DNA from 3 places in the Mesorhizobium sp. WSM4819 genome. Region 1 is predicted to be linked to each of the others. Evidence: predicted binding sites of a transcription regulator. Region 1 holds the regulator's gene; each other region holds the start of a gene.
What was found. The regulator PhoB, encoded in region 1, activates phosphate uptake and scavenging genes when phosphate is short. The targets are predictions, from matches to a motif close to TGTCATNNANCTGTCAT.
Positions count from the first base shown of each region.

Region 1 (7,565 bases):
TGCTTCGGCGATGGCACGGCCATGACCTCCTTGGCCGCATGCAACGCGCTCCCGCCCGGATTTTCTTTTTCGGCGCCAATTGTTCGCCCGTCCAGGCAAATGCCGGCCGCAATTCGCGCAAGCTGCTGATTCCAGCGGCAAACCACGGCTGTACCGGCGAGACCCGCGGCCCTTCCTTTTGACAGGGCTGTGCGGCGGTTACCGGGCTGACATCAAACTGTCATGTGACTGTAATAATCGGGGGCTATGGCCTCAGCGGGCGCCGAAGGAATGGCGCCGAGAGACCATTTTTCCGAACAGGAGCAGGCCACATGAAGAAATTCCTCCTTACGGCGTCGGCCGCGGCGCTTGCGCTCGCCGCGTCGGCTGGTTATGCCGCCGCGCGCGACCAGATTCAAATCGTTGGTTCGTCCACAGTGTTCCCCTTCACGACGGCTGTCGCTGAAAAGCTCGGCCAGAGCGGAAAGATCAAGACCCCGGTCGTCGAGTCGACTGGCACCGGCGGCGGCATGAAGCTGTTTTGCCAGGGCGTCGGCGAAAATACCGCCGACTTCACCAATGCCTCGCGCGCCATCAAGGACAGCGAGCTTAAAACCTGCAAGGCAAACGGCGTGACGCCGGTCGAAATCAAGGTCGGCTTCGACGGCATCGTACTGGCCAACTCGAAGGCAGGGACTGTCGTCGATCTGACCAAGGAACAGGTTTTCAAGGCGCTCGCCAAGAACGTCGCTGTTGACGGCAAGGTCGTCCCCAACCCCTACAAGAACTGGTCGGATGTCGATGCATCGCTTCCCGCGACAAAGATCGAGGTGCTTGGCCCGCCGCCGACATCCGGCACGCGCGATGCGTTCGTCGAACTCGTCATGGATGCGGCCTGCCAGGAAGAAGTGAAGGCGGCTAATGAAAAGGGCTGCGGCGAGATCCGCGAAGACGGCGCTTTTGTCGAAGCCGGCGAAAACGACAATCTGATCGTCCAGAAGCTGGAAGCCAACCCCAATGCCTTTGGCGTCTTTGGCTTCTCGTTCCTTGACCAGAACGCCGACAAGCTGCAGGGCCACAAGGTCGACGGCGTCGAGCCGACTTTCGAGAACATCGCATCCGGCGATTACGGCGTTTCCCGCTCGCTCTTTGTCTATGCCAAAAAAGAGCATGTCGGTGTCATCCCCGGCATGCAGGAGTTCATCGCCGAGTACACCTCGGATGCTGCATGGGGTCCTGATGGTTATCTGGCCGACAAGGGCCTGATCCCGCTGCCGGACGCCGAGCGCGCCAAGTCGGCCGACAACGCCAAGGCCCTGAAGGGCATGGGCTCCTGATGTTTCGGGGTCCGAGCCTACCGCTCTGACCCCTCATATCCTAAAGCACAAAGCGCGGGATCTTAGGTCCCGTGCTTTGAGCCGGTGAATGACCGGCGGTCGAGGGGACGTCCCGAATCATGGTCGGTTATCTCGTTGTTCTTCTGGTGGTTCTGGCCGCTGCTGCCTATTGGCTCGGCCGGACCCGCGCTATTGCCAGCGTCAATGGCGACGTCGCGCGACTGCATTCGCTGCCTGGCCAGCATGGCATGTTTCTGGCGCTTTTTGCTGCCGGTCCCGCGCTGCTTGCGATCGTGTTGTGGTCGCTGGTGACGCCGGGAATTGAATCGTCGATCATTGCCGACCGCTTCGCCTCCGAGTTGTCGGGAATGGGCGTCCCGCAGGTCGAAGCTTTCATCCGAGACGCTCGCGCGATGGCCTTTGGCGGGCTTGTCGGCTTCGCCGACCCCACGAAAGAGGCGGCCGCCGCCCTCTACAAATCGGTCCATGCGACCAGCACCTGGATCATCTGGACCGTCGCACTCGTGCTTTCCGCGTCCGGATTTTACTGGGCCTATTCACGCATCGCACAGGCCTACCGGGCGCGCCACGTGGTCGAGCGCGTTCTTCGCGCATTCTTGATCGCCTGTTCGGTGGTCGCGATCCTGACGACGATCGGCATCGTCCTGTCGCTTATCTTCGAGTCGCTGCGGTTCTTCCAACAGGTGCCGTTCTACAAGTTCCTGTTCGGCACGCATTGGTCGCCGCAGAGCGCCTTCACCGGCGCGGGAGCCGAGGCCGGGGCGGTCAACGAGGACATTTTTGGCATGGTGCCGCTCTTTGCCGGCACGTTGCTCATCACCTTCATCGCCATGCTGGTGGCTGCGCCTATCGGGCTGATGGCTGCGATCTACCTTTCGGATTACGCCTCCAAAAGCGTCCGCGCGGTCGCAAAGCCGGTTCTGGAAATCCTCGCCGGCATTCCGACCGTCGTCTACGGCTTCTTCGCCGCGCTGACGGTTGCGCCCTACTTCCGCGGTATCGGCGAAAGCCTGGGCCTCAACGTCGCATCTGAATCCGCGCTCGCCGCAGGCGTGGTCATGGGTATCATGATCATTCCCTTCGTTTCCTCGCTTTCCGACGATGTGATCAACGCCGTTCCGCAATCCCTGAGAGACGGTTCTGCCGGCCTCGGCGCGACCAAGTCGGAAACCATCCGCAAGGTGGTCCTTCCCGCTGCCCTTCCGGGCATCGTTTCGGCGATGCTGCTTGCCGTCAGCCGCGCAATCGGCGAAACGATGATCGTGGTCATGGCGGCGGGGCTGGCGGCAAACCTCACGGCAAACCCGCTCGAAGCGGTCACCACCGTGACCGTGCAGATCGTGACGCTGCTGGTGGGCGACCAGGAGTTCGACAGCGCCAAGACGCTTGCAGCTTTCGCACTCGGCCTGGTGCTGTTCTGCATCACGCTTACCCTCAACATCGTCGCTTTGCGCGTCGTCCAGATATACCGAGAGCAATATGACTGATGCGATCTCGTCATTCGGCGCCGTCGGACGGCCGGTCAGCGTTCATACCGACGATGCCGCGAAGGCGCGGCTGAAGGGCCGCTACCGCACGGAAAAATGGTTCAAATGGCTTGGCGCTGCAGCTGTCGCGTTGGCCGGCTTGTTCCTTGTGCTGCTCCTGTCGACGATCGTCACGCAGGCGATTCCGGCGCTGCGGCAGAACTATGTGACGCTGCCGATCGATCTTTCAGCGGCCAAGGTCGACCCGGCGAAACTCGATGAAGTGAACTACGACGCCATCGCTCAGGAAGCGCTTACGGCAAAATTTCCGGATGTGAAGAGCCGCCAGGACAAGCGCCTGCTGCGCGGGCTGATTTCCACCGGCACAGGCGTGTTCCTGCGCAAGGATATTGCGGCTGATCCGGGGATGCTCGGAGGAACGGTGGACTATGCGGTTCCACTTGACGATTTTGCCGACCTCTATCTCAAGGGTTTGCTTGCCGACGTCGGTTCGGACGAAGCGATTTCGACAAGCGTCACGCCTTCGGGAACCAGCGGCGACATCGATCTGACCTTCGGCGACGATGCCATGCTGGCGCTGGCGCGCGGCCATGGTGCGACCGAGGGCGAAAACGGCATGTTTACGCTGACGAGCGGCGCGTCGTCGCTGCTGGTCGCGTTCAATGGCGGCACGGTCAAGCTGACCTCGCTGTCGCCTGCGGCCAACGGCACGGTGATCGCAAAAGGCACGGTGATCGAGGCGCTGGACAGCACGGCGCCCGCCGCGAGCGGCCAGGCATTCCTGCGCGTCATCGAGACGCCGGAAGCATCGCGAAAGATTTCGGACAAGGTGATCGTCTGGCTCGACACGCTGAAGAGCGCCGGCCTGATCGAAAGCCGGTTCAACTCGATCTTCTTCTTCACCGGCGCAAGCCGCGAGCCGGAATTGGCCGGTGTCTGGGGCGCGGTCGTCGGATCGTTCCTGACCATGATCGTAACCCTCGCCATCGCCTTCCCGATCGGCGTTTCAGCGGCGATCTATCTTGAGGAATTTGCGCCCAAGAACCGGCTGACGACGATGATCGAAGTGAATATCAACAATCTGGCGGCGGTGCCTTCGATCGTCTTCGGCCTGCTTGGACTTGCCGTATTCCTGAATTTCTTCGGCATGCCGCGCTCAGCCCCGGTGGTCGGCGGCATGGTGCTGGCGCTGATGACCCTGCCGATCATCATTATCGCCTCGCGCGCTTCGCTGCGCGCCGTGCCGCCGTCGATCCGCGAGGCGGCGCTTGGCATCGGAGCGTCCAAGGTCCAGACCGTATTCCATCACGTCCTGCCGTTGGCGATGCCGGGCATCATGACCGGCACCATCCTCGGAATGGCGCATGCGCTCGGCGAAACCGCGCCGTTGCTGATGATCGGCATGGTCGCCTTCATCGTCGACATTCCCGGCGGCTTCACCGATCCCGCAACGATCCTGCCGGTGCAGATATTCATGTGGGCGGATTTCCCGGAAGCGGGGTTCCAGCAGAAGACTTCGGCGGCGATTTTGATTTTGCTGGTGTTTTTGGTCATCATGAATGCCATCGCGGTGATACTGCGCAGGCGCTTCGAGCGGCGCTGGTAAGGAGTAGAGGATATGAACATCATGACGGAAGCCGGCGTCGAGCAGAAACTGAGCAGCACAACCAACGCCCCTTCGATCAAGATGAAGGGCGAAAAGGTCTCCGTTCACTACGGCGAGAAGCGAGCACTGTTCGACGTCGATCTCGATGTCCGCGAGCATCAGGTGACGGCGTTGATCGGCCCATCGGGCTGCGGCAAGTCGACGTTCCTGCGTTGCCTGAACCGAATGAATGACACCATCGATATCGCGCGGGTGAGCGGCAAGATCACGCTGGACGGCGAGGACGTCTACGATCCGAAAATCGATGTCGTCGAGTTGCGAGCTCGCGTCGGCATGGTATTCCAGAAGCCGAACCCGTTTCCGAAGTCGATCTACGAAAACGTCGCCTACGGTCCGCGCATTCACGGCCTTGCCAGGACCAAAGCCGAGTTGGACGGCATCGTCGAATCGAGCCTGAAGAAGGCCGGCCTGTTCAACGAGGTCAAGGATCGCCTGCTCGAGTCGGGTACCGGCCTGTCCGGCGGACAGCAGCAGCGCCTGTGCATCGCGCGCGCCATCGCCGTGTCGCCGGAAGTGATCCTGATGGACGAGCCCTGTTCGGCGCTCGATCCGATCGCCACCGCCCGCGTCGAGGAACTGATCGACGAACTGCGCCAGAACTATACGATCGTCATCGTCACCCATTCGATGCAGCAGGCGGCGCGCGTGTCGCAACGCACGGCGATGTTCCATCTCGGCTATCTGGTCGAGGAGGGCGCGACCGACAAGATGTTCACCAACCCGGACGACAAGCGCACCCAGGACTATATCACCGGCCGGTTCGGCTGAGCGGTCCGGCGAATTTCGAACACGAGGACAGCACCATGGGTGAACACACCGTCGCATCTTTCGACGAGGAACTGGAGCACATCGACAGGCTGATCCGCGACATGGACGAGCTTGCCGCCGCAATGGTCGCAGCCTCGATCCGCGCGCTGCTTGCGTCGGACAATGCGATGGCGCAGCGCGTCGTCTCGGACGACGCCATCATGGATGCGCGGCAGCGCGAGCTCGACGACAGCGCCATCACGCTGATCGCCAAGCGGCAGCCGATGGCGCAGGATCTGCGCGCCGTGGTTGGCGCAATCCGCATGGCCGGCGATCTCGAGCGCATCGGCGACCTGGCCAAGAACATAGCCAAGCGGGTCAGCGCAGTCGGGCAGAGCGCGACGCCGCATAATCTGTCGCACGGTATTGACGCGATGGCGGATCTCGTTCTTGTGCAGCTGCGCGGCGTGGTCGAGCACTATGTGTCGCGCGATGCCGGCGCGTTGAAGGAACTGCGCGCCGACGACCAGAAGATCGACGTGAAATACACGGCGGTTTTTCGCGAGCTCCTGACCTACATGATGGAGGATCCGCGCAACATCACCGCCTGCACGCACCTTCTGTTCTGCGCCAAGAATCTCGAGCGTATCGGCGATCACGTCACCAACATCGCCGAAAACGCCTACTTTGTCGTGACCGGGCAGCAATTGCCGGCGGATCGCCCGAAGCTCGACGAAACGACGATGTCGGCGCCGGCGACATGACAGGAGTGACCGGCCGATGATCGCGCCGCGCATCATGGTGGTGGAGGATGAAGAGCCGCTGGGCGTCCTCCTCCGTTATAATCTGGAATCCGAAGGCTATCAGGTCGAGGTGGTGACGCGCGGCGACGAGGCCGAAATCCGGCTGCAGGAAAACGTGCCCGATCTTTTGGTGCTCGACTGGATGGTGCCGGCGGTTTCCGGCATCGAGCTTTGCCGGCGGCTTCGGGTGCGCCCCGAAACCGAGCGGCTGCCGATCATCATGCTGACCGCGCGCGGCGAGGAGAGCGACCGGGTGCGCGGCCTTTCGACCGGAGCCGACGACTATCTGGTCAAGCCGTTCTCGACACCGGAATTCATGGCCAGGGTCAAGGCGCTGCTGCGCCGCGCCAAGCCGGAAGTGCTGTCCAGCGTGCTCAAGGTCGGCGACATCATGCTCGATCGTGAATCGCACCGGGTCTATCGCAAGAAGAGCGAGATCCGGCTCGGGCCGACCGAATTCCGGCTGCTCGAATTCATGATGCGGCACCCGGGTCGGGTCTTCTCGCGCAGCCAGTTGCTCGACAATGTCTGGGGCGAGACGATCTACATCGACGAGCGCACCGTGGACGTCCATGTCGGCCGGTTGCGCAAGGCGGTCAACAATGGTCGCATGCCCGATGTCATCCGCACCATCCGTGGCGCCGGCTATGCGATCAGGGAAGACTAGCTGATACCTGCGCTTCCGGCGTACCCCAGAGTACGCTCCGCTCCGGTTCTCGGAACCCACCATTCTCGACTCGGCCTGACCTGAATCTCAACACACCCCAAGTCGCGACCCGGGAATCCCTGCCTTCGGATTCAAGCCACGTTCTTTCCGACCGAGCCGGCTCGTGCCTGGATGCTCGGCGCGAAAATCTCCTGATCGACGAAGCTCAGCGCCCGCATGGCGCAGCCTTCGCGGATCAGCGGCAACTCATTCGGCTCGGTGTCGAAGGAAATCGAACCCGAATGCTGGCCGCCGGCGGTCTGGGCGATGGCCGCGCGCAGGGCCGGCTCGATCAGGTCGAAGGCGGCAGCGCTCGCGCCGACCATGGCCACCGGCGCAGGATCGATCAGCGCAAACAGGCTGCCGAGCCCGAAGCCGAGCGCCTCGCCGGCCTTGCGGTAGGCTTCGCGCTCCGGTCCGTCCATCTCGCGCGCCCGGGCCGCCAAGGCCCGCATGTCGGCGTCGCTGACATCGGCGACCGGCTCGGCGTTCTCGCTCAACAGCCTTGCGTTGCGCCAGATGGCGTAGTTGCCGGCATAAGCCTCGACGCAGCCGCGCCGCCCGCAGCGGCAAAGCGCGCCGCCCGGCCGATGGATCATGTGGCCGAATTCGCCGCCTGAGGAGTGGGTGCCGGTGAACAGCTCGCCCTTCAGCACCAGCCCCATACCGATGCCGTGCGAGAGCAGGATGGCGATGAAATCGTCGCGGTAGCGATCCGGATGGCGCCAGCGCAGCGCCACGGCCATCATGTTGCAGTCGTTCTCCATGATGGCCGGGATGCCGAACTCGCGTTCCAGAATGTCGGCGAAGGCGATGTTC
Region 1 covers NZ_JBVVQO010000035.1:57,757-65,321, forward strand. Annotated here, with positions in the region: gene AC0L18_RS25550 (PstS family phosphate ABC transporter substrate-binding protein) at 312-1,316, shown strand; gene pstC (phosphate ABC transporter permease subunit PstC) at 1,436-2,824, shown strand; gene pstA (phosphate ABC transporter permease PstA) at 2,817-4,430, shown strand; gene pstB (phosphate ABC transporter ATP-binding protein PstB) at 4,443-5,258, shown strand; gene phoU (phosphate signaling complex protein PhoU) at 5,294-6,001, shown strand; gene phoB (phosphate regulon transcriptional regulator PhoB) at 6,018-6,707, shown strand; gene AC0L18_RS25580 (ROK family protein) at 6,839-7,565, opposite strand, start outside.

Region 2 (7,565 bases), on a different contig from region 1:
CCGCGCCGACCCGGCGCACCGCGGCGCTCGCCTCGATCAGCACCGCCTGCTCGAGGTCGGGCCAGAGATCGAGCGCAGCCCAAAGCACGGTCCCGGGGCCGGCGCCGACGTCGAGCAGGGTTTTGGGTGCATGATCGGGCCTTGCCTCGCTGAGCGCATTGAGACTGGCACGGACAGCGGCATAGGTCGCCGGCAGCCGCGTCGCCAGATAGGCTTTGACCGCGATCTCCTCGGCCATATGCAGGCGGCCGTCGCGCAGTTCGGCGCGATAGCGGTCCGACAGCGTTTTTGCCGCTTGTTTCAGCGTCGGCAGCGGCACTTTTTCGAGGAGGCGCTCGACGCCCTGTCGAAGCGGGATAGGCAGTTCCATAGCTCAGGCACCCCGAGGTGCGAGCAGGATCACCGAGGCGCCAACGATGCAGAGCGCGGAACCGGCAAGGTCCCAGCGGTCGGGGCGCACGCCTTCCACCAGCCACAGCCATCCGAGCGAGTCGGCGATGTAGATGCCGCCATAGGCGGCATAGGCGCGGCCCGCAGCACTGATGTCTACCAGCGCCAGCAGGAAGCCGAACAAAGCAAGCGAGACCAGGCCTGGCGCCAGCCACAGCGGCGACTTTTCCAGCCGCCACCACGCCCAGATCGAAAAGCAGCCGGCGATCTCGGCAAGGGCAACAACGATGTAGATGAGATAGGTCATGAAAAAAGTCTCGCGGCGACGGCGAGACCTTTTTCAGCGTGTGGGCCGCCAATGGCAAGCGGCAATGGCGTGATCGCCGGCGGTCTATTCCATATCCGCCACCTTGCGGCGCCGGGCGGGCTTGGCGGCAGGGGCTTTTGGACGATGCCCCATGTCGCGCAGCTGCAACGCCTTCTCGCATTTGGCCATATAGTCACGAGACATCGGCAGCGTGTCGTTCTTCTTGGCGATCTGGATTTGGAAGACCACCAGATCCTGCCAGCGGAATGCGGCTTCCGAGGCTGCCAGATAGAACTCCCACATGCGGCAAAACCGTTCGTCATAGATCGCCTTGGCCTGGTCGCGGTTGGCGGCAAAGCGCTGGCTCCAATGTCTCAGCGTCTCGGCATAATGTAGCCGCAGGACTTCGATGTCGGTGACGATGAGGCCCGACTTTTCGATCGCCGGCATCACTTCCGAGAGCGAGGGGACGTAGCCGCCCGGGAAAATGTATTTGCGGATGAAGGCGCTGGTCGCCCACGGCGCGCCGGAGCGGCCGATCGTGTGCAGCAGCATGACGCCGTCCGGCTTCAAGAGCGTCGCCGATTTGTCGAAGAAGGTGCGGTAGTGGTTGACGCCGACATGCTCGAACATGCCGACCGAGACGACGCGGTCGAAGCGCTCGTTGAGCTCGCGGTAATCCCTCACTTCGAAATGCACGCGGTTTTCCAGGCCTTGCGCATGGGCGCGGTCGGTGGCGACGCCATGCTGCTCGGTCGACAACGTCACGCCTTGCACGTCGACGTCGAAGGACTTGGCGAGATAGAGACCGAGCCCACCCCAGCCGGAGCCGATGTCCAGCACCGTCTGGCCGGCCTTCAGCCTGAGCTTGGCCGCAATGTGGCGCTTCTTGGCTGCCTGCGCCTCGTCGAGCGTCATGTCCGGCTGCTCGAAGTAGGCGCAGGAATACTGCATGTCCTCGTCGAGGAAGAGCCTGTAGAGGTCGCCTGACAGATCATAATGGCGCTGCACGTTGCGGCGCGCTCGCGCCGCCGTGTTGATCTGCTGCAGGCGGCGGAAGGCGTGACGCAGGCCTTCAATCGCCTTCGACCAGGTGGCATCGATGCCGCCGCTGTCCATGTTCTGGAAGGCGATGCGCATCACCCCCAGCACGCCGCCCTCGAGTATATCGAGCTCACCGTCCATATAGGCTTCCGGCACCGCCAGCATCGGATCGAAGCTGATGGCGCGCTCGGCATGCGTGGTCTTGATGTGCATGTGCACCAGATCGCCGCTGCCGTCACCGAAAGTCACCGAGAGGCCTTTCGGTCCGGTGACCTTGAGATTGCCGGTGCGCACCAGGCGGTCGAGAATGCGTTTCAGCAGAATATTCATGAACAAATGTCCCCTCTCGGTCAGACACGCTGTCTCGGCGCATGACCCGACAATCGAAATCGATTTCGGAAAGGATCATGCGCCGAACCAAAGTCCTGCAGCGTCCTTTGCGCGTCCAAACGACGCGCGGCGCTATAGTCTGCATCAAGATATAGGGGGTCGAAAAGTTCCGTTTGGCACAAAAAAGCCCGGGCGAGGCGCCCGGGCGTTGGTCCAGAAATGACTGGAAGCCGACGAAACGTTTTAAAGCGCCGCTCTGACGCCTTGTGACGTGCAATCAGCCGTTGTCTTCGCCGCCTTCGAACTCGGCATTGGGATCGAAGAAGTTGTCCGGGCGCGCATTATCGTTGATGTCGTCGCCATAGATGGCTTCGGCTGTGGTCAGCATCTCGCCCTTGGCCTGGCGCTCGGCTTCGTCGGCCGTGCGGGCGATGTTGAGCGTGATGGTGACCTCGACTTCCGGATGCAGCGCGATCGCCACATTGGTCAGGCCGATGGTCTTGATCGGCTGGTTGAGCAGGATCTGGTTGCGGTTGACCGAGAAACCTTCCGCCGTCAGCAACTCGGCGATGTCGCGGGTCGACACCGAGCCGTAGAGCTGGCCGGTTTCGCCGGCCGAACGCACGGCGATGAAGCTCTTGCCGTCCAGCTTCTCCGAAATCTGCATCGCCTCGGACTTGCGCTCGAGGTTGCGGGCTTCGAGCTGGGCGCGCTGGCCTTCGAATTTCTTCTTGTTGGCTTCGTTGGCGCGCAGCGCCTTGCCCTGCGGCAGCAGGAAGTTGCGGGCGAATCCATCCTTGACCTTGACGGTATCGCCCATCTGGCCGAGGCGGGAAACGCGTTCGAGAAGAATGACTTCCATGGTTTTGTTCCTTCGTTTGGGGCGCCAAATCACTGGCATCGACGCCGAATTGTCTGGAACAGGTCAGGAAGCTGAGGGCGTCGCCGCCGATGTCGCTGTCCTGCCTGTCGCGGCAGTTAGAGGCCTTCACCTCAACCCGGGGTTTGATGGCAACCCTGCGGCGCCCGTCGCCGTGGGAAAAGCGGGCGGCGAACCGCCCGCTGGCTAGACCATGATCCCGAAAAGTGGAAACCGGTTTTCGGAAAAGATCATGGTCTATTAGTCAGTGTTGTCCATGATCCCGAAAAGTGGAAACCGGTTTTCGGACAAGATCATGGTCTACTAGTCAGTGTTGTCCATGATCCCGAAAAGTGGAAACCGGTTTTCGGACAAGATCATGGTCAACCGATCAGTGTTAGCGAACCACGTAGGGCAGCAGACCGAGGAAGCGGGCGCGCTTGATCGCCTTGGCGAGTTCGCGCTGCTTCTTCTGGCTGACGGCGGTGATGCGCGACGGCACGATCTTGCCGCGCTCGGAAATATAGCGCTGCAGAAGACGCACGTCCTTGTAGTCGATCTTGGGCGCGTTGGCGCCGGAGAACGGACAGGTTTTGCGGCGGCGATGAAACGGGCGCCGGGTCGGGATCTGGTTGATGTCGACCATTATTCTGCACCCCCTTCAACAGCTTCGCGCGGACGGCGCGGGCCACGGTCTGCACCATCGCCACCGAAGCTGCGCGGCGGGCGATCGCCACGGTCGCCGCGATCGCGGTCGCCGAACGAGCGCGGGCCACGGTCACGGTCGCCGAAGCCGCCGCGTTCCGAGCGCTCTTCGCGCTTCTGCATCATTGCCGACGGGCCTTCCTCATGCGCATCGACCTTGATGGTGAGGAAACGCAGCACATCCTCGGACAGGCCCATCTGGCGCTCCATCTCGTTGAGCGCGGCCGGCGGGCAGGTGATGTCCATCAGCGTATAGTATGCCTTCCGGTTCTTGTTGACCCGGTAGGTGAGGGATTTCAGTCCCCAGTTCTCGACCCGGCCGACGGACCCTCCATTCGCGGAGATGACGCCCTTGTACTGTTCGACAAGCGCATCGACCTGCTGCTGCGAGAGGTCCTGCCGGGCAAGAAACACATGTTCGTAAAGAGCCATATTGTTCTTTGCCTTTCTTCGTTTCTCTCCCGGTCCCGGCGGCAAAAGCCTCTGCAACTTCTCTGACCCGGCGATCCCTGGCGGGGCGGGGAAGAAAGGAGCATGACGAGACGGTCGAGAGCGGAGACACGGGAGGCGGAAGCGCTTCTGGCTCCACACGAAGGTTTCGAAAAACCTCCGGCCCTCCGTTCAGCCCCCAGCAAGGACCGGCAGATTGCGGGCGTCTATACAGGAATTTGGCCGCAAGACAAGGGCGAGCCGAAAAACCGCCGCGCTCAGGACGACATGTCGCGCATCTTCAGCTTGTATGCGGGACCCGCTTGTTCACCGTCTCCGGGAAGAAATCGGGCGCTGCACGGCGCTTGCCGAACATCATGTCGTATTGCAGCAGACGGAAATCGCGAATCGCCGGGTCGATTTGCTTCTTGCGTGCCCAGTCGGGCGTGTCCTCGCCCGTCGGCGTCAATAGTAAATTGCGGTCGACGACGCTGTAGCGCTCGCGCATCTGGCCGAGGAAGCCGGTGTAATAGGGGTGGCTGATCCCGGCCGTGGTCAGGACATGGTAGGGCAGAAAGGCTGGACTGACAGTGCCCATGTCCGCGACCGGACCGGTGCGGTTGGACCATACGATCAGCGGTGTTCGGTGATGCAGCAGCATCTGGTCGGGCGGCTCCTTGCGTGGCGCGACGTTATCCCTAAGGAAGCCGGTCTCGACATAGACCGGACCGAGCGGCGGCAGATGGTCGCCGAAGAAGGCGATGACCGTCGGTCGCCGCCGGTTCTTCGCCCATTCGATGAGGCGCTCGAGGCTCTTGTCGGCGTCGGATGCGCCTTCCGTGAAGCTCAGCAGCGAATCCTTTGCCCACTGGCTGGTCGGAGCCTGCACCTCGTGGGTCGGATTGTAATAGCGATTCGGTTCATAGGGGCCGTGGTTTTGCAGGCTGACGGCGAAGTAGAAGAACGGATCGTCCGTGGCGTCGGCTTCGCGGATGATCTCGTCGGTCATCGCCGCGTCCGACGTCAGCGGCCCGCGCTTTTCGAGATATGGCATGTTTTCTTCGGACTTGAAGTCGTCGAAGCCGAAATCGGCATAGACCGGCGTTCGGTTCCAGAACCAGCTTGTGCCCGGATGGATGGCGCGCGTCTCATAGCCCTGGCTCTTCAGGAACGTCGCCATCGACGGCACCGGCGCGCGGACATATTGCTGGTAAGGGATACTGCCGGCCGGCAGGAAGGCGTTGGAAAAGCCGGTCAGCGCCTCGAACTCGACATTGGCGGTCATGCCGCCGAATTCGGGCGAGAACACGTGGCCGGAGCGCAGCGCCCGCACGTTGGGAATCGGATCGGGCGTGATGGTGACGCCGGGCAGTTCGGTCGGATCCCAGAAGGATTCGCTCATGACGATGATGATGTCTGGCTTCTCGGCCGGCACCGATGCCTTCACGTCAGGCCTTTCGATCGCCGCGATCGCCTTGTCGGAGTAGCCGGCAGGCGCGGGGACATGGGCCATTGGCACGTTGAGGGCGAAGGCCAGTGCGAAGCCGTTGGAGGCGTAATTTTCCTTCTGGTCCCACATGATCGGAATGATTTGCAGCCGGTCGCGGGTCCACGAGAACGTCGCGTAATCCATGATCGACACGAAGAAGGCGAGCAGCGGCACGGTCAGCGTCAGCCGGGCCAGGCGCCCCTTGCGACCGAGCGCCGGAACGCGGCGGCGCCACAGCCGCCAGCCATAGACGAGCAGCGAGAGGCTGCCGACGATGCCGACCGCCAGAGCGATGGCGGTTCCCGGACGTTCGCGCACCAGCAGCGGCATCAGCGCCACGATCTGACGTGAATAGAGGAAATCCGTCGGATAGAGCGGATCGCCGAGATAGAGCGATTTCTGGTGGCCGACAAAGGCCAGCGCCAGCGTCAGCGGCGCGACGATCATCAGGCTCTGGTGGCTGCGGCCGAGCACGGCATCGAGGCCGATCAGGAGCAGCGCGAAGATGATGATGGTGGTCCAGCCCGGCTTGAAGGGCTGCAGGAAGAAGCCGACGGTGCCGGCAAAGTCGCCGCGCACGATCAGTTCGATGGCAAAAACCAGGATGGTGGCGACGAGAAGGCTGACGAGGCCATAGCGGATAACAGGCCATTTCCGGCCTGGCAGATAGCCGGTGGCCGGATCGCCTTCCAGAAACTGCGGCGCGGATTTGCCAACGCCTTTCTTGATCCTTGCCAACTTACAATTCCCCCGACCATACACAAAAGTGTCATTGAGCTGTCATCGATATGTCACGAAAAGCTAGCGTCTGTGGCTGAAATAAGAAGAGCCAGCAAACGAATCGTGAGCGATTTTCATCATGAGTGATCGAAAAAAAGCCTTTTGGAACAGGTACTCGGCCAGCGATACCGAGCCGGAGCGGCCCGGGTCGGGCTGCTAGCGGACTTGACTTGTCCGCCCGCCTTGCGTCACAGGCAGGAAAAATCAGCCGCTGGGAGGCACGCATGGCCGTCGCATTCACCTTTCCGGGACAGGGCAGCCAGGCTGTCGGCATGGGCAAGGACCTCGCCGACGCCTTTCCGGAATCGCGGAAGATCTTCGAAGAGGTCGACGACGCGCTCGGCGAAAACCTGTCGAAGCTGATCTGGGAAGGGCCGGAAGAGAGGCTGACGCTGACCGCCAATGCCCAGCCGGCGCTGATGGCTGTGTCGCTCGCCGCCATCCGGGCGCTGGAATCGCGCGGCCTCTCGCTGAAGCACAAGGTCGCCTATGTCGCCGGCCATTCGCTCGGCGAATATTCGGCACTTGCCGCCGCCGGTTTCGTTTCGGTCGCCGATGCCGCCCGGCTCCTGCGTATCCGCGGCAATGCCATGCAGGCGGCTGTGCCGGCCGGCGAGGGCGCCATGGCGGCGATCATCGGGCTGGAACAGGCCGATGTCGAAGCCGCCTGCGCTGAAGCGGCCAAAGAGTCGATTTGCCAGATCGCCAACGACAATGGCGGTGGCCAACTGGTGATCTCCGGCGCCAGGGCGGCCGTCGAGCAGGCGGCGAAGCTGTGCACGGAAAAGGGCGCAAAGCGGGTGCTGATGCTGCAGGTCTCGGCGCCCTTCCATTCGGCGCTGATGGCACCGGCGGCCGAGGTCATGCGCGAGGCGCTGGCCGGCGTGACGAAGAACGCGCCGTTCGTACCCGTGGTTTCCAACGTGTCGGTCACGCCGTCCAGCGATCCGGATGCAATCGCCCACCGCCTGGTCGAACAGGTGACGGGGCGCGTGCGCTGGCGCGAAACGGTGGAATGGTTTGGCGCCAACGGCATTGCGACGCTGTACGAGGTGGGCGCCGGCAAGGTGTTGTCGGGACTGGCGCGGCGCATCAACCGCGACATCGCCACCGGCGCCGTCGGCACGCCGGCCGATGTCGAGGCGGCGTTGGTGGCGCTCGATTGAACCATGCGCGTCCGGCTGATGCGGGCGCTTGAATTCTTAACCTCGTCGGGATATGTGAATACATGT
Region 2 covers NZ_JBVVQO010000010.1:67,974-75,538, forward strand. Annotated here, with positions in the region: gene AC0L18_RS11760 (small ribosomal subunit Rsm22 family protein) at 1-370, opposite strand, end outside; gene AC0L18_RS11765 (YnfA family protein) at 374-697, opposite strand; gene AC0L18_RS11770 (SAM-dependent methyltransferase) at 782-2,071, opposite strand; gene rplI (50S ribosomal protein L9) at 2,349-2,933, opposite strand; gene rpsR (30S ribosomal protein S18) at 3,328-3,576, opposite strand; gene rpsF (30S ribosomal protein S6) at 3,576-4,067, opposite strand; gene AC0L18_RS11790 (LTA synthase family protein) at 4,366-6,291, opposite strand; gene fabD (ACP S-malonyltransferase) at 6,558-7,499, shown strand.
Region 2: AC0L18_RS11790 (LTA synthase family protein) is a predicted target of PhoB. The motif match lies at 6,321-6,337, and genes of this name have one in related genera.

Region 3 (7,565 bases), on a different contig from region 1:
GCAGCGCCGACAGGCCGGCGATCAGGAACGAAACCGTCAGGCCGGAGGCAAGCAGCATGTGGACGAGCCGGTAGGGCATGGACGGGTTGAAGACGATCGCCCACCAGTCGGTAGCGTGGGCTACGCCGTCGCGCATCTCGAAGCCGACCGGCGTCTGCATCCATGAATTGAGCGCGATGATCCAAAAGGCGGACAGGGTGGTGCCGCCGGCCACCAGCACGGTTGCCAGCGTGTGGATGCGGTTGGAGACGCGGCGGAAACCGAACAGCATGATGCCGAGGAACGCCGCCTCGAGGAAGAAGGCGGTGAGTATCTCATAGGCGAGCAGCGGGCCGGCGATGTTGCCGACGGTCTCCATGTAACCCGGCCAGTTGGTGCCGAACTGGAAGCTCATGGTGACGCCCGAAACCACGCCCATGGCGAAGGACAGCGCGAACACCTTCACCCAGGTGAAATAGGCGCGCATCCAGGCGGTATCGCCGGTGGCGTTGTAGCGAAGCTTGAAGAACAGCAGCAACCAGCCAAGCGCGATGGTGATAGCCGGAAACAGGATATGGAACGAGATGTTGGCGCCGAACTGGATGCGCGAAAGGATGAGCGGGTCCATGGCGGGCTCCGGCTGCTGCTATGTCAGGGAAGATAGGCCGGATGCGCCAGGCGGTCAAAGCGGCGTGGCGTCACGCGAGGCGGAACGCCGCAGGACCGCGCAGCGGTGGATGCGCCGATGTCCAGAATGTCAGGAGTGCCATTGACTTCCGGCCGCGCGCACCGACATTCAGCGGACTAAAATCAACAGACCTCCTTTCAAGCAGCCGTTTTTCAACCATGCCATCGATCATTGCCATTTCCGGGGTCACCAAGACCTACGCCACCGGTTTCAAAGCGCTGAAGGAGATCAACCTCGATATCGAGCGCGGCGAGATTTTTGCGCTGCTCGGGCCGAACGGCGCCGGCAAGACGACGCTGATCTCGATCGTCTGCGGTATCGTCAACCGCTCGTCGGGCACGGTCAGCGTCGACGGCCACGACATCAGCCGGGATTATCGCGCCGCACGCAGCCTCATCGGGCTGGTGCCGCAGGAACTGACCATCGACGCGTTCGAGAGCGTGTGGGCGACGGTCAACTACAGCCGCGGCCTGTTCGGCAAGCCGGCCAATCACGCCTTTGTCGAGAAAGTGCTGCGCGAACTGTCGTTGTGGGACAAGAAGGACGCCAAGGCGATCACCCTGTCCGGCGGCATGAAGCGGCGGCTGATGATCGCCAAGGCGCTGTCGCACGAACCGAGGGTGCTGTTCCTCGACGAGCCGACAGCCGGCGTCGACGTCGAACTTCGTCAGGACATGTGGGCGATGGTGCGCCGGCTGCGCGAGGATGGCGTCACCATCATCCTGACCACGCACTATATCGAGGAGGCCGAGGCGATGGCCGACCGCGTCGGCGTCATCAATCGCGGTGAGATCGTGCTGGTTGAGGACAAGGTGCAACTGATGCGCACGCTCGGCCGCAAGCGGCTGTTGCTGGAATTGCGCAGTCCGCTCGCCACCATACCCGAGAAATTGTCGCGCTACGCGCTGGAGCTTTCGCCGGACGGTGATCGACTGACCTACACCTATGACAACCAGAGCGAGCGGCCGGGCGTCGCCTCGCTGCTCCGCGACCTTGAGACGGCCGGCATCCAGTTCCGCGATATCGACACGCAAAACAGCTCGCTCGAGGAGATCTTCGTCAACCTGGTGAGGAAGGGCGCATGAACCTGCGAGCCGTCTGGGCGATCTACAAGATGGAAATGGCGCGCGCCTTTCGGACCGTGCTGCAGAGCATCGTCTCGCCGGTCATCTCGACATCGCTCTATTTCGTCGTCTTCGGCTCGGCCATCGGCTCGCGCATCACCGAGATCGACGGCATCAGCTACGGCGCCTTTATCGTGCCGGGGCTGATCATGCTGTCGCTGCTGACACAGTCGATCTCCAACGCCTCCTTCGCCATCTATTTCCCGAAATTCGTCGGCTCGATCTACGAACTGCTGTCGGCGCCGGTGTCCTATCTGGAGATCATCATCGCTTATGTCGGGGGTGCGGCGACCAAGTCGATCATACTCGGCCTGATCATCCTGGGGACCGCGTCGCTGTTCGTGCCGCTGACCATCGAGCATCCGTTCTGGATGCTCTCCTTCCTGGTGCTGACGTCGGTGACCTTCAGCCTGTTCGGGTTCATCATCGGCATCTGGGCGAAGAGCTTCGAGCAGCTGCAGCTGGTGCCGCTGCTGATCATCACGCCGCTTACCTTCCTTGGCGGCAGCTTCTATTCGATCGACATGCTGCCCGGCACCTGGCGCACGGTGACGCTGTTCAACCCAGTCCTTTATCTGGTCAGCGGCTTTCGCTGGAGCTTCTACGGCAAGTCCGACGTCTCGATCGGCATCAGCCTCGGCATGACCGTGGTTTTCCTGCTTATCTGCATAGCGATTGTCGCGTGGATTTTCAGGACCGGCTACCGGCTGCGGAACTGACCGAACGGCCTGCCCAGGCGACGCAGCGCCAGCATCCGAGCGATGTTCCCGACCCAAGACGACCAAATCTGGTGACGACGGTTGAAAGCGGCCGTGCGATGGCGGCGCTTGATTTCCATAAAATGTTATATATCGTGTTATCAATTGGCTGGCAGGTTGATTATGGAAGACGTCGTAAGGTCCCTTGGCTTCCTGTGCCTGGGCAGCAGGCTGAAGCGTATTGGCGAGCAATTGCAGGCGGATACGCAGCGCCTGCTCGACTGCCTCGATGTGCCGGTTCAGTCGAGCCAATACCCGCTGCTGGCTGCGCTCGACAGGCTGGGCCCGCTGCCAGTCGGGGAACTAGCGCAATCCCTCGGGGTCGCACAGCCAGGTGTAACGCGGAGCGTGTCGCTTCTGGCCGAATTGGGACTGGTCGAGGTCAGTCCATCGGATGATGACCAGCGGCGCAGGATTGTCTGCCTCACCCTGCACGGCCAGCGGCTGGTCGATGTTGCAAAGCACGACGTCTGGGCGCGCATCGAGAATGCCGTCGCGGATCTGTGCGCGGATCTTTCTGGGCCGCTTCTTGATCAGCTGGCCGCCATCGAGGACGGCCTCGCCGCGGCGCCTCTCGACCGTCGTGTAAAGAAGCCGGAAGTGCCACGCGATGAAATACCTGCTTGACCGTCCCGTGTGGAGCGCGCTTCGGACGCGACACCAAGCCTTCGCGCAAGGTGACGACCTCGCCATGCGGTATCGGCCCTCGATAGCTCCCTTCGCCGCCAGTGCCGCGGACGATGCGGAAAGCCTGCAGGCGCTCGGAAAACTTGTCTCCCCAGGCGAGAGTGCGATCCTGCTTCAGGCGGACGCCATTGCTCTGCCCGCGGAACTCTCGGCGACTTCGACCGCGCCCGGGGTTCAGATGATTGCCGAGCGGCCATTGCAGATGGTCTCCGACAACCGCGTGCAACGTCTGACGCGAGACGATGCAGCTGAGATGCTCGCCTTGGCATTGGTCACCAAGCCTGGCCCATTCACGCTCGAAGCCTTGAGCCTAGGCGATTTTTGGGGTGTGAAGATCGAGGGCCGACTTGCGGCGATGGCCGGCGAACGCATGAAGCAACCCGGCTATACCGAACTTAGCGGCGTGTGCTCACATCCGGAATTTCGGGGCGGTGGTCTGGGCAGGCTGCTGTCGCTGTTCGTGGCAAACCAGATAGCGGCGCGCGGCGAAGTTCCCTATCTCCACGCCTTTGCCAGCAACACCACGGCCATCGGATTATACGAGTCCATTGGCTTCAGGTTGAGAACCATGATGAACGTGGCCGTGGTTCAGCGCGCCGAATGAGCCCATCAGGCGCATTCCCGCGCATCAGGAAAAGGAAGGATTTCGTACCGACGAAATCCTTCCTTGGCGCTGCTAGCGCCTTGCAGTGATTCAGACCGCGATTTTGCCGCCGCCCTGTTTGGTGATGGCGACGACCGACGGCCGCACCGGCATATCGGGCTTGAAGTCAGGCCAGCGGGTCGATAGGTCCTCATAGTAGGAGGGACGGCCAAAAGCCTCCCAGTCCTCGCCGCCATCGGCCGGATGCTGGACCGCGACGAAGGCAGTCTGGTCGTCGGGCGTGAACAGCGGGCCGCAGAGTTCGGCGCCGATCGGCACGCGGAAGAATAGCTTCGAGGTCGCCCGCGCCTCGCCTTCGGTGTCGACCGCCCACAGGCCATCGGTGCGGCCGGTCGCCTTCGGGCCCTGGCCATCGGTCGAGACCCAGAGCCGGCCGGCCGCATCGATGGCGCAATTGTCTGGCATGCCGAACCAGCCATTGGCGGTCGTTGCAGTCGAGAAAGTAGCGCCGACTTCGGCCACCGAGGGATCGCCGCATTTCAACATGATTTCCCACTTGCCCTTGGTGGCAGTGAAATCGCCACCGTCCTCAACAATCTCGACGATGTGGCCGAAGGCGTTTTCGGCGCGAGGGTTGGCGGCGTCGACCTGTTCCGTCTTGCGCTTCGAATTGTTGGTCAGCATGACGTAGACCTTGCCGGTCGTCGGGTGGGGCTGAATATCCTCGGGGCGGTCCATCTTGGTGGCGCCGAGAAGATCGGCGGCAAGCCTTGTCCCGATCAGCACGTCGGCCTGGCCGGCAAAGCCGTTCTCGGCGGTCAACGGACCCTGGCCGTGAACCAGCGGCAGCCATTCCAGGGTACCGTCCTCGGCGAATTTGGCGACGTAGAGCGTGCCATCGTCGAGAAGATCCATGTTGGCGGCGCGGTCCTCGGCGTTGAACTTGCCGGCCGTGACGAATTTGTAGACATAGTCGAAACGCTCGTCGTCGCCTTGGTAGAACACCACACGGCCATCCTTGGCGACGATCGATTCAGCGCCCTCATGCTTGAAACGGCCCATGGCAGTGCGCTTCCGCGGCACCGAGGTCGGATCGTTGACGTCGACCTCAACGACCCAGCCGAAGCGATTCGGCTCGTTCGGCTCCTTGCCGATGTCGAAGCGGTCGTAATGCGCAGCCCATTCATAGGAGCCTTCGGGAATCCCCAGGCGCTTGTAGTTGGCGGCTTCCTTGTGGCCTTCCTGCAGCTCGCCCGAGAAATAGCCGTGTATGTTTTCCTCGGCCATGATGTAGGTGCCCCAGGGGGTGACGCCGCCGGCACAATTGTTGACGCTGCCGAAGACCTTCGTGCCGGTCGGATCGGCACTGGTCTTGACCCGGTCGTGGCCGGCGACGGGGCCGGACAGCGCCATCTCGGTGTTGGCGGTGATGCGGCGATTGAGCTTGCCGTCGCGCACCACCTGCCATTTGCCTGATACCTTGCGAACTTCGACGATGGTGCCGCCATGCGCGGCTATCTCGATATCGACCTGTTCCTTGCTCAGTGGGGCCTGCTTGGCCTCGCCATCGACGATGCTGACAAGGCCCGGGAACATCAGATGCGGATTGGTGTACTCGTGGTTGACCACCAGCAGGCCGTGCTCGGCCGAGCCGTCTATCGGGAGATAGCCGACATAGTCGTTGTTGTAGCCAAACTGTCTTTCCTGGGCCTGCGCCGACTGTTTTGTCGGATCAAATTCCGGCGAATCGGCAAACAGCGGATCGCCCCAGCGCAACAGCACGTCGGCGTCGTAGCCGGCAGCGACATGGTGCTTGTCGTCGACGCCTGCCTCGACCTCGTCGAAACTGAAGACCGAGCCGCCGCCGGCGCGGGCATCGTCGGCGAGGATCAGCGCGAGCGGGCTGACGGTGGCGGCGATGGCGGTTGCCGCGAGCGATCCCTGCAGAAAACTACGGCGCGAGAATCGCGCGGCGATGATTTCGCCCATCGTCTGGTTGTCAGTGGGATTGGTTCCTGGCCCATCGTTTTCCTCGAGCAGGCTGGTGCGGAAATGGGCGTCGGGGCGATGTTCAGTCATGGGGGCGTGCCTCTGGCTCTTTGGGATGGCTGGAGCGTGCTGCTTGACTGACCGCGTATCGCCAGCAGATCACAGTTTGATGACGTTGCCGACCAATTTCCAGCCCGATTTCATGTCTTTGATCAGGCCGCTTGACCGCGACCGACACTTCCGAAACAAGATCTGCGGCAGGCGCGCAAGCACTGCGTCGGGAGGAACAAAAAAGTGAGTTTCTGGGGACTGGGGCAGCTCGGCATTTCGACAGTGATCTTCCTGCTGGCGGCGACGGCGGCCAAGCAATGGGGGCTGGCGCCGAGCCTCGGCAAGATCGTTCTGACTCTGGCGCTCTATTCAGCGGGCAATCTGATCATGCTGAGGCTGATCCGTGAATTCGGCATGTCGGTGTCGTTCAGCCTGTCGGCGGTGATCCAACTGGTGTCTGTGAACGTGGTGGCACTGGTGTTCTTCGGCGAGCGCGTCAATTCGTTGCAGGCGACCGGCATCGTGCTCGCCGTCGCAGCGGTGGCGCTGATCACGCTCGGACCCTATCTGCAAAAACTGTAGTTGCGCATGACCCCGAAAATCGGAATCGATTTCGGAAAGGATCATGCGCGAAATCAAAGTGCTACAGCGTCCTTTGCGTCCAAAAGGACGCGCGGCGCTGTAGGACGATTGGCCCGATGAAGAATACCGCAAACAAGCTGCTCAACTGGATCGAATTCCCGGTGCTGTTGGCCGGACTGGTCATCGCCGGCGGGCTGTGGGGGTTCGAGGAGCTGATGGAGGTGGCGCGGGACACCACGCCGCACGCCTTCGACACGGAAATCATGCTCGTCTTCCGTGAAGCGGGACAGCCCGACAATCCGATCGGACCGCCATGGCTGGAAGGGGCGATGCGCGACATTACCAGCCTCGGCAGCGCCATCGTGCTCGGGCTGATCACAGTGGCGGTGATCGTCTATCTGCTGCTGATCCACAAGCCGGGAGCAGCGTTTCTGGTCTTCGTCGCGGTGGCGGGCGGGCAGGCCCTGTCGAGCACGCTGAAGCTCGGAATCGATCGGCCGCGCCCCGACCTGGTCTCGCATCTCGCCGACGTGGCGACGCTTTCGTTTCCAAGCGGCCATGCGATGCTGTCGGCGGTGACATATTTGACGCTGGGCAGCATGGCGTCGCGTTTCCTGCCTGGGCGAACGACCAAGATCTATGTGCTGGCACTTGCCGTGCTGACAGCACTGCTCGTCGGCATCAGCCGCGTCTATCTCGGCGTTCATTGGCCATCGGACGTGCTGGCCGGCTGGTGCGCCGGCTTCGCCTGGGCGATGCTGTGCTGGCTGGTCGCATGGGCGTTCCAGCGATGGCGCGGGCAGACCGCCGGAGCCTGAACCGCCCGTTCCGAACGACGCTGCGCCAATTCTCCTCTAAGTTGCGGCGGCTGGGGCGTGCTGGCCCAGCGGGCGCGCAGGCTCGCCAAGATGCAAACGGCCTGGTGTGCACATGTCTGACATGTGCATGATGATGCTTGAACCCTCATAATGATGGTATTATACATGGAATGCAGACTCAGACGGGGGTTTTAGCCAATGATCACTGCCGCGCAGATGCGCGCCGCAAGGGCTCTGGCCGGCATCGATCAGAAGACGCTCGCCGAGCGCGCCGGGGTTTCGCTT
Region 3 covers NZ_JBVVQO010000019.1:15,968-23,532, forward strand. Annotated here, with positions in the region: gene AC0L18_RS18210 (cytochrome ubiquinol oxidase subunit I) at 1-607, opposite strand, end outside; gene AC0L18_RS18215 (hypothetical protein) at 678-839, opposite strand; gene AC0L18_RS18220 (ABC transporter ATP-binding protein) at 826-1,752, shown strand; gene AC0L18_RS18225 (ABC transporter permease) at 1,749-2,510, shown strand; gene AC0L18_RS18230 (MarR family winged helix-turn-helix transcriptional regulator) at 2,673-3,176, shown strand; gene AC0L18_RS18235 (GNAT family N-acetyltransferase) at 3,160-3,840, shown strand; gene AC0L18_RS18240 (PhoX family protein) at 3,931-5,919, opposite strand; gene AC0L18_RS18245 (hypothetical protein) at 6,124-6,462, shown strand; gene AC0L18_RS18250 (phosphatase PAP2 family protein) at 6,579-7,280, shown strand; gene AC0L18_RS18255 (helix-turn-helix domain-containing protein) at 7,479-7,565, shown strand, end outside.
Region 3: AC0L18_RS18240 (PhoX family protein) is a predicted target of PhoB. The motif match lies at 5,988-6,004, and genes of this name have one in related genera.